DNA from 2 places in the Macrococcus epidermidis genome. Region 2 is predicted to be linked to the other one. Evidence: predicted binding sites of a transcription regulator. Region 2 holds the regulator's gene; the other holds the start of a gene.
The links. Region 2 encodes CtsR, which represses protease genes until heat stress. Its sites were predicted from a motif close to ATGGTCAATAAAGGTCAAACA; they were not measured.
Positions count from the first base shown of each region.

Region 1: a site for CtsR is predicted at 1,360-1,380, ahead of clpP (ATP-dependent Clp endopeptidase proteolytic subunit ClpP). Genes of this name have one in related genera too.

Region 1 is NZ_CP073819.1:746,901-751,040, forward strand. It holds gene KFV12_RS03995 (alkaline phosphatase) at 1-422, opposite strand, end outside; gene clpP (ATP-dependent Clp endopeptidase proteolytic subunit ClpP) at 722-1,315, opposite strand; gene KFV12_RS04005 (glutaredoxin family protein) at 1,581-1,832, shown strand; gene KFV12_RS04010 (sugar-binding transcriptional regulator) at 1,989-3,032, shown strand; gene gap (type I glyceraldehyde-3-phosphate dehydrogenase) at 3,221-4,140, shown strand, end outside.
Region 2 is NZ_CP073819.1:2,376,171-2,380,310, forward strand. It holds gene KFV12_RS12655 (protein arginine kinase) at 1-617, opposite strand, end outside; gene KFV12_RS12660 (UvrB/UvrC motif-containing protein) at 607-999, opposite strand; gene KFV12_RS12665 (CtsR family transcriptional regulator) at 1,011-1,472, opposite strand; gene KFV12_RS12670 (NupC/NupG family nucleoside CNT transporter) at 1,658-2,887, shown strand; gene KFV12_RS12675 (nitroreductase family protein) at 2,931-3,596, opposite strand; gene pdxT (pyridoxal 5'-phosphate synthase glutaminase subunit PdxT) at 3,690-4,140, opposite strand, start outside.

The DNA of each region.
Region 1 (4,140 bases), 850 kb from region 2:
GATTTACCTTTTGCTTTAGCTTGCTCTAATACTGTTTTAACTTCTTTCTTATTAACGTCTACTGCGATTGCATTATTGTAAGTTTTAATACCAGCACTCATTGCTGTTGCAGCAGAAGCAGAATCCGTAATATTTTGATGTTCATCATCCGCAATTGTAGTTTGTGCACCTAATAAATAGTCATCGAATGAAATTCTGTCTAACTTCTTAGTAGCGGCATTGTCACGCATATATCTATGAGCAGCAACGAAAGATGGACCCATTCCGTCTCCGATCATAAAGATAACGTTTTTAGGTTTTGAACTTGCCTTACATACTTTTGTTGCAGCTTTTGCAGTGTGTGATGCATCAGTTACTGGCAGAGATGTTGCTAATAAACCAGCAGTTAAAGTAGTAGCTAATACTTTGTTGATTTTCTTCATGATAATCCTCCAAAAAGTTAATAGTTTTTTAATGCAATCTAAATTTATCAAAATTTTGTAAATAAATGAGTGTGATTGTGTAAAAGTTTTGTAAATTACTTTGTCTAAATAGTAACTATTCCTAATAGGATTGATTACTGTTAGGAATGGTTACTATTTGCGTTAATCTTATTAATCTATTTGTTATTTTAATATAAGAAATAGATTCACATAAAAATGAAAAAGCACTTAGACATACAAATGTCTAAGTGCTTAGTATAAATAATTTATTCAGTTAATAATCTGTACCTATATTCTGATTATTTCTTCTCATCAATAGGATGCATAACTTCATCAATTAATCCATATTCTTTAGCTTCATCAGCAGATAGGAAATTATCTCGATCAGTATCTTTTTCAATTTTTTCAACAGGTTGACCTGTACGTTCAGAAAGAATACGATTAAGTTTTTCACGTGTTTTTAAAATATGACGTGCTGCAATTTCAATTTCAGTTGCTTGACCTTGCGCACCGCCTAAAGGTTGATGAATCATTACTTCTGCATTAGGTAATGCAAAACGTTTCCCTTTTGCACCTGCTGCTAATAAGAATGAACCCATTGATGCAGCCATACCAATACAAATCGTTTGAACATCTGGTTTAATATGTTGCATCGTATCATAGATTGCCATACCAGCAGTGACACTTCCACCTGGTGAATTGATGTATAGGTAGATGTCTTTCTCAGCGTCCTGTGCTTGTAAGAATAATAACTGAGAAATAATTGAATTTGCTACATTATCATCAATAGCAGATCCTAGCATAATGATTCTATCTTTAAGTAAGCGAGAATAAATGTCATAAGCACGCTCACCTCTGTTAGTTGATTCGATAACTGTTGGAATTAAATTCATAATTTATTGCCTCCTTGTTTACTGTTAAAAATAATATACACTATAACGTCAAATATAGTCAAAGATTTGAAACTGTATTATAAAATTTTTTAATTTACTTGTTATTCATTATAATAGTAGATATTACATATTGATAGTGAAGTGCTATGAGGTTTATTAATTTACAAATAATAAATAATAAAAAATGAATCGAAAAAATGAATATTAAAGAATAAACATTAAATAACAATAAAAGACGCTTATTAAAATATAAAGGTAGGTCATTATGGAACATATTATTTTTTATACACAACCAAACTGTAATTTATGTGATGATGCAAAGCTTCAGATTTCATTTGCACAGGAAGATATCGATATTAATGTGACTGAAGTTAATATTCAGCAAGATGATAAGCTTAATGAATTATATTGTTTAAGTGTACCTGTGTTGATCGATAAAGATACTGGTGCAACAATACAGGAAGGTAATGTCGATTTTGTAACAATTATTGATTATTTTCAAAGTAAATATAAATAGATTAAAATAATATAAAATGTAAACGTTTTTAAGTTTTCTAATTACTTGCAAAACTTTTTTAGTCTTGTTATTATTGCATTGTAACGTTAGTTAGTTTTTGACCCATGTGGGTCGTATTTAGTCCAACTAATTGTTATCGATTAAAGGAGGAGTCATATGAATCATTTATTAAAGGTTCAACAATTACTGATTCCCGATTTAATTGAAAAGATGTATCGCCGTTATTTAATCTTAGATACGATTCATCTTCATCAACCGATTGGTCGTAGATCTTTAAGTGATATTCTTTTGATTACTGAAAGAGTACTCCGAACTGAGATTGATTTATTGAAAGTACAAGGTTTAGTTAATATTTCATCTAAAGGTATGACAATTACTGATGAAGGGATAGACGTACTTGCAGATCTTCAATCTTTAATGGAAGGTTATGCAGCATTAGAAAGTTTATCTCAACAAATCAAACAATATTATGGTTTAGAAGAAGTGATTGTAGTGAATGGTAATGTAGATACTGATGAAGTTGTTAAGAACAGACTTGGTGAAGCAGCTAGTAATGTTTTACAAAGATTAGTGATTAACGGTGATATCGTATCTGTAACTGGTGGTTCAACGATGCTCAGCGTAGCGAATCAGTTAAAACCGCTCAATAAGCGCGTTATCTTCACACCTGCCCGAGGTGGATTAGGTGAAGACTTGTCTTTTCAAGCGAATGCAATTGTTCAGCAAATGGCTGAACACGGGAAATGTCAATTTGAAGTATTATATGTACCTGACCAGGTAAGTGAAGAAGCATATAATACACTTGTCAATGAACCATCTGTAAAGCGTGTACTCGATCATATTAAAAATGCAAACATTTTAATTCATGGTATCGGGGATGCGATGAAGATGGCAAAGCGTAGACATTCATCTAGTAATGATTTCGAAATTTTAAAACAAAAGAATGCTGTCGCAGAAGCATTCGGTTATTACTTTGATGCAGCTGGTGAAGTCGTCCATAAAGTTAGAACGGTCGGTATTCAACTAGAAGATTTAAATGAATCTATGAAAATTATCGCAGTTGCAGGTGGAAGTACTAAACAATATGCGATTGAAGCATATTTAAATGTTGCACCCAAACATACGATTTTAATTATTGATTCAACTGTAGCGCATTGGCTGGTGAAACAAATTAAACAACAGACTTTACCAGTTACATAATTTAAGTTATATGCGTAATATTTTTGTTTTAATGACTTTTATGGTTATAATTAAATTATGTTGTATAACGTGAAATAATTAGTGAAAGTATACAAATTGTGTATTTGATTAATGTGTTAAAAGAATTGGATTCACTTAGGGGTATCCCCTAATAAAATATATATGATATATAAAGGAGGCCATTACTCATGGCAGTAAAAGTAGCAATTAACGGATTTGGTAGAATTGGACGTTTAGCATTCAGAAGATTACAAGAAGTAGAAGGTATTGAAGTAGTAGCAGTTAACGATTTAACAGACGATAAAATGTTAGCGCATTTATTAAAATATGATACAACGCAAGGCCGTTTCAAAGAAGAAGTAGAAGTAATTGAAGGTGGATTCCGTGTAAACGGTCGCGAAATCAAATCATTCGAAAATCCAAACCCTGCTGAATTACCATGGGGCGAACTTGGAATCGATGTTGTTTTAGAATGTACTGGTTTCTTCACTGATAAAGAAAAAGCACAAGCGCATATCGAAGCAGGTGCTAAAAAAGTATTAATTTCAGCACCGGCAAAAGGTGACTTAAAAACTGTAGTGTACAACGTTAACCATGACGTATTAGACGGTTCAGAAGAAATCGTTTCAGGTGCTTCATGTACGACTAACTGTTTAGCACCAATGGCTAAAGTATTAAACGATGAATTCGGAATTATCGAAGGATTAATGATGACAGTTCACGCATTCACAGGTGACCAAAATACATTAGATGCACCACATGCTAAAGGTGACTTCCGTCGTGCACGTGCAGCAGCAAACAACATCGTACCTAACTCAACAGGTGCTGCAAAAGCAATCGGTTTAGTAATTCCAGAATTAAAAGGTAAATTAGATGGATCAGCACAACGTGTTCCAGTACCAACAGGTTCTGTAACTGAGTTAACTACAATTTTAGAAAAAGAAGTTTCAGTTGAAGAAGTAAACGCTGCAATGAAAGCTGCTTCTAACGAATCATTCGGTTACACTGAAGATGAAATCGTTTCTTCTGATATTATCGGTATTACTTATGGTTCATTATTCGATGCAACACAAACACGTGTAATGACTGTTGGTGAACACCAAATGGT
Region 2 (4,140 bases):
TGTGTACCTTCCCCATAAATACCACGAATCGTAAATCCAAACCGATTAATCGTTTGTGCGATTCGCGACATACGTTTCATTATAGAAAGCCCCGGCAGATGTAGCATAACACTTGCGCGTAAACCTGTTCCAATATTTGTTGGACATGTTGTGAGATAACCGTAGTGCTCATCATAAGAAATCATAAGTTTTTCATCAAGTTTTTTGTCTATAGTGCGTGCTCTTTCATATAAATGGTGCAGTGATAAATCATGTCCTAAAACTTGTATACGAATATGATCTTCTTCGTTAACCATGATACTTTCTGATTCATCTTCATTGATTAATACTGCACCGTGTTTCGTATCCATCAATTCTTTGCTGATCAAATGTTTAACAACCAGCATTTGGCGCTCTTTCATCGGTGTTTCAGCCATCTTTATTAGTTCGTAATCCTCCGTTAATACATTCGATACTTCTTCAATTACTTTATCAGCAGTATCTTCAGCAAACATCATCGGATGAACGAAATTTTCCAGATTACGTGCGAGTCTGATACGTGAACTTAAGATAACGGCAGGTTCATCAGCTGTCTGCATCCAGTCACTTAATATATTCTGAAGATGTTTATTCAGCATGTGTATCTCCACCTTCCTTAAGTGCACGAATTTCATCACGCACACCAACCGCTTCTTCAAACGCTTGTTTTTCTACTAATGTTTGTAATTTCTCTTCCAGTGCTTCTATCTTTTTCTTCAGTGCAATCTTTTCTTGTGATTTATGTGGTGTTACACCAATATGCTGTAAATTACCGGCTTGCACACGTTCAATGACTTGCGGTACATAATCACTAAAAGTGTTATAACATTCATGACAACCAAATTTGCCGATGTGTAATGCTTCTCTTAAAGTCAGTCCACAATTTGGACACTTGTTAGGTGTATGGGCTGCTTGAAACTCACCACTATTTAACAAGTGTTTGAGTAACTGATTCATTGAAAATTCTTCTTCGTATGGCATACAATCTCTCCTTAGTTATAATGAATGATATTCAGCACATTTTGTAAAATGTTAGCGCGTATATAATCACGATAAGGTACATCTACCATTAAAACATCACGATGAATCGTACCAAGTATAATCTTTTTCTCGCGCTCATTAATCAATTCATTTTGGTGTAAACCTTCTATAATACGTTCTGCATTTTGTTGTGAAATCTGTTTACCCGTTAATTCCATTAAATGCTCAATAAATGCCGCCTTATTATTTGATTCAATCTTTGTGATACGAATATATCCTCCGCCACCACGTTTACTTTCAATCTGATAGCCGTGTTCATTCGTAAAGCGCGTTTTAATGACATAGTTCAACTGTGATGGAACGCAATCAAACTTTTCAGCAATATGTGCACGTTTAATTACGACAACATCATCCTGCGCTTCTTCGAGTAACTGTTTTAAATATTGTTCAATTATATCTGACATATTGTGCATGACATCACCCACCTTTGACCTTCTTTGACTTAATTATATTTAATCCTACTTTGTTAATCAAATAATTTGTTTGACCTTTTTTGATGAACAAATTTTCATAATAAGTTGAAAAATTGTTTAGCGCTTTCATTCGTTGTGTAGTATGATATCTATAGTATAAAAAATATGACTAAAGGAGAGATTTCATGAATTATATTATCGGTATCGTCGGTCTTGTTGTCTTCTTGTTACTTGCGTGGGTTATGAGTTCAGATAAAAAGAGTGTGCGTTGGCAATATATCGGTATCATGATGGCCATTCAGTTTCTACTTGCTTTTCTTTTACTTAAAACTTCAGGTGGAATCAAATTAGTAGAAGCATTAGCTACTGGTTTTGGTTATTTACTAGGCTATGCAGAACAAGGTGTCAACTTCGTATTTGGTGGTCTGGAAAATCCAGCTGTCGGTAAAGTACCTGCTGCTTCAACTTTCTTTATGGATGTATTATTACCGATCACATTTATTTCAGCTTTAATCGGAATCTTACAATACTTAAAAATCTTACCATTCATTATTAAATATTTAGGGTGGTTGATTTCTAAAGTAAACGGTATGGGGAAATTAGAATCATTTAATGCAGTAGCTGCAGCAATTTTAGGTCAATCAGAAGTATTCATTTCTATTAAGAAACAATTACCTTTTATTCCAAAGCACCGTTTATATACGTTGACTGCTTCAGCAATGAGTACGGTATCACTATCTATCGTCGGGGCATATTTTACGATGATTGAACCTAAATATGTCGTAACAGCTATTATCTTAAACTTATTTGGCGGTTTTATCATTGCTTCAATCATTAACCCTTACGTTGTTTCAGCAGAAGAAGAAAATGCTGTAATTATGGGGACAAATACGGATGAAAAGAAACAATCATTCTTTGAAATGTTAGGAGAATATATTTTAGATGGGTTTAAGGTTGCGGTAATTGTTGCTGCAATGTTAATCGGATATATCGCTTTAATCGCGATGCTTAATGGTATCGTTGATGCATTTACACCTGGTGACGTCAACTTCCAGACTATTCTAGGTTATGTGTTTGCACCACTTGCATTCTTAACAGGTATTGCTTGGGATGATGCAGTGCGAGCAGGATCGATTATGGCGACGAAACTTGTATCGAATGAGTTTGTTGCTATGTTAGACGTTCAGTCAATCGTTAAAGGTAATACCGGCGAATTATCAGAACGTGCAATTGGTATCGTATCAGTATTCTTAGTATCATTTGCGAACTTCTCTTCTATCGGTATTATTGCAGGGGCAATCAAATCATTGAACAATGAACAAGGTGATGTCGTTGCTCGTTTCGGTTTAAAATTATTATATGGTGCAACACTTGTATCATTCATCTCAGCAACAATCGCTGGATTCTTCTTATAATAGTTAAAGCTCAATCTGAAATTTTCAGATTGAGCTTTTTTTGTTAGAATCCTTTTTTCTTACCAATAACACCTGTTTCAGAAATATTATATGACATTATTTCTGAAACATCATGTCTGCTCGATGGATAATGTTCTTTTATACCTTTACCTATTGCAATACACATTACTGGCGCATAACGTTCACTATCAATATTTAAGGCATCCAGTACTTCCAGACGCTCAAATCCTCCGATAGGATTCGTGTCATAACCATAATCTTTCGCAATCAGCATAAACTGCATCGCTGCCATTGCAGCATCCATCATCCCTTGCGCATACATTAATTCTTTAGGCGCTTTATCAATTAACTGCTGCATAATTTGTGTATTTTCAGTTTTTACAATTTGATTCATATAACCTTTTGAAACATTCTTCTGCATTATTCTATCCAGGTCGTTCACATGATTGTTATCTGAAAGTACAAGGACAAACGCAGCACTTGTATCAAGTTGACGTGTATTAAATTGCACATGATCTCGAATCGCTTCTTTCGCTTCATCCGACTCAATAATGACAAAACGCCACGGCTGCAAGTTGATAGATGATGGTGCTTTAGTAGCAAGTGCAATCATCTCTTCCATCGTTTCTTGTGGAATTTTTACTTCGGGATCGAATTCTTTAATAGAATGACGTGATTCAATTGCTTCTTTTAATGTTAACCCTTTCATTGATAAATACTCCTTTATCACTTATTTTGTACTGATAGATTATAGCACGCATTAAATAATTTCTAAAAGAAAAACTCCAGTGTGCACTGGAGTTTATGATTGAACCATTTCTTCTATAAAATATTTCATAATCTTAAAGTCTTCAGTAAGTTCTGGATGGAATGATATACCGAGATATTTTCCTTGTTTAACTGCTACCATCTTATCTTCTACTGAACTTAATACTTCCACTTCCGGTCCAACTGATACAATATGTGGCGCACGGATAAAGACTGCATTGACTTGTTCTTCAATGCCCTTAACGTCTAGATCGGCTTCAAAGCTATCGACTTGTCGTCCAAATGAATTACGTTCAACAGTGATGTCCATCTTCTTTAGATGACCTTCATCATATCCGACGATATCATTTGCAAGTAAGATTAAACCAGCACATGTACCATACATCGGTAATTCACTTTGGCGTAACGTTTCAGTAAAGCCATAGAGATCCATCAGACGACGCATCGTTGTCGACTCTCCCCCGGGCAATACTAATCCATCGATA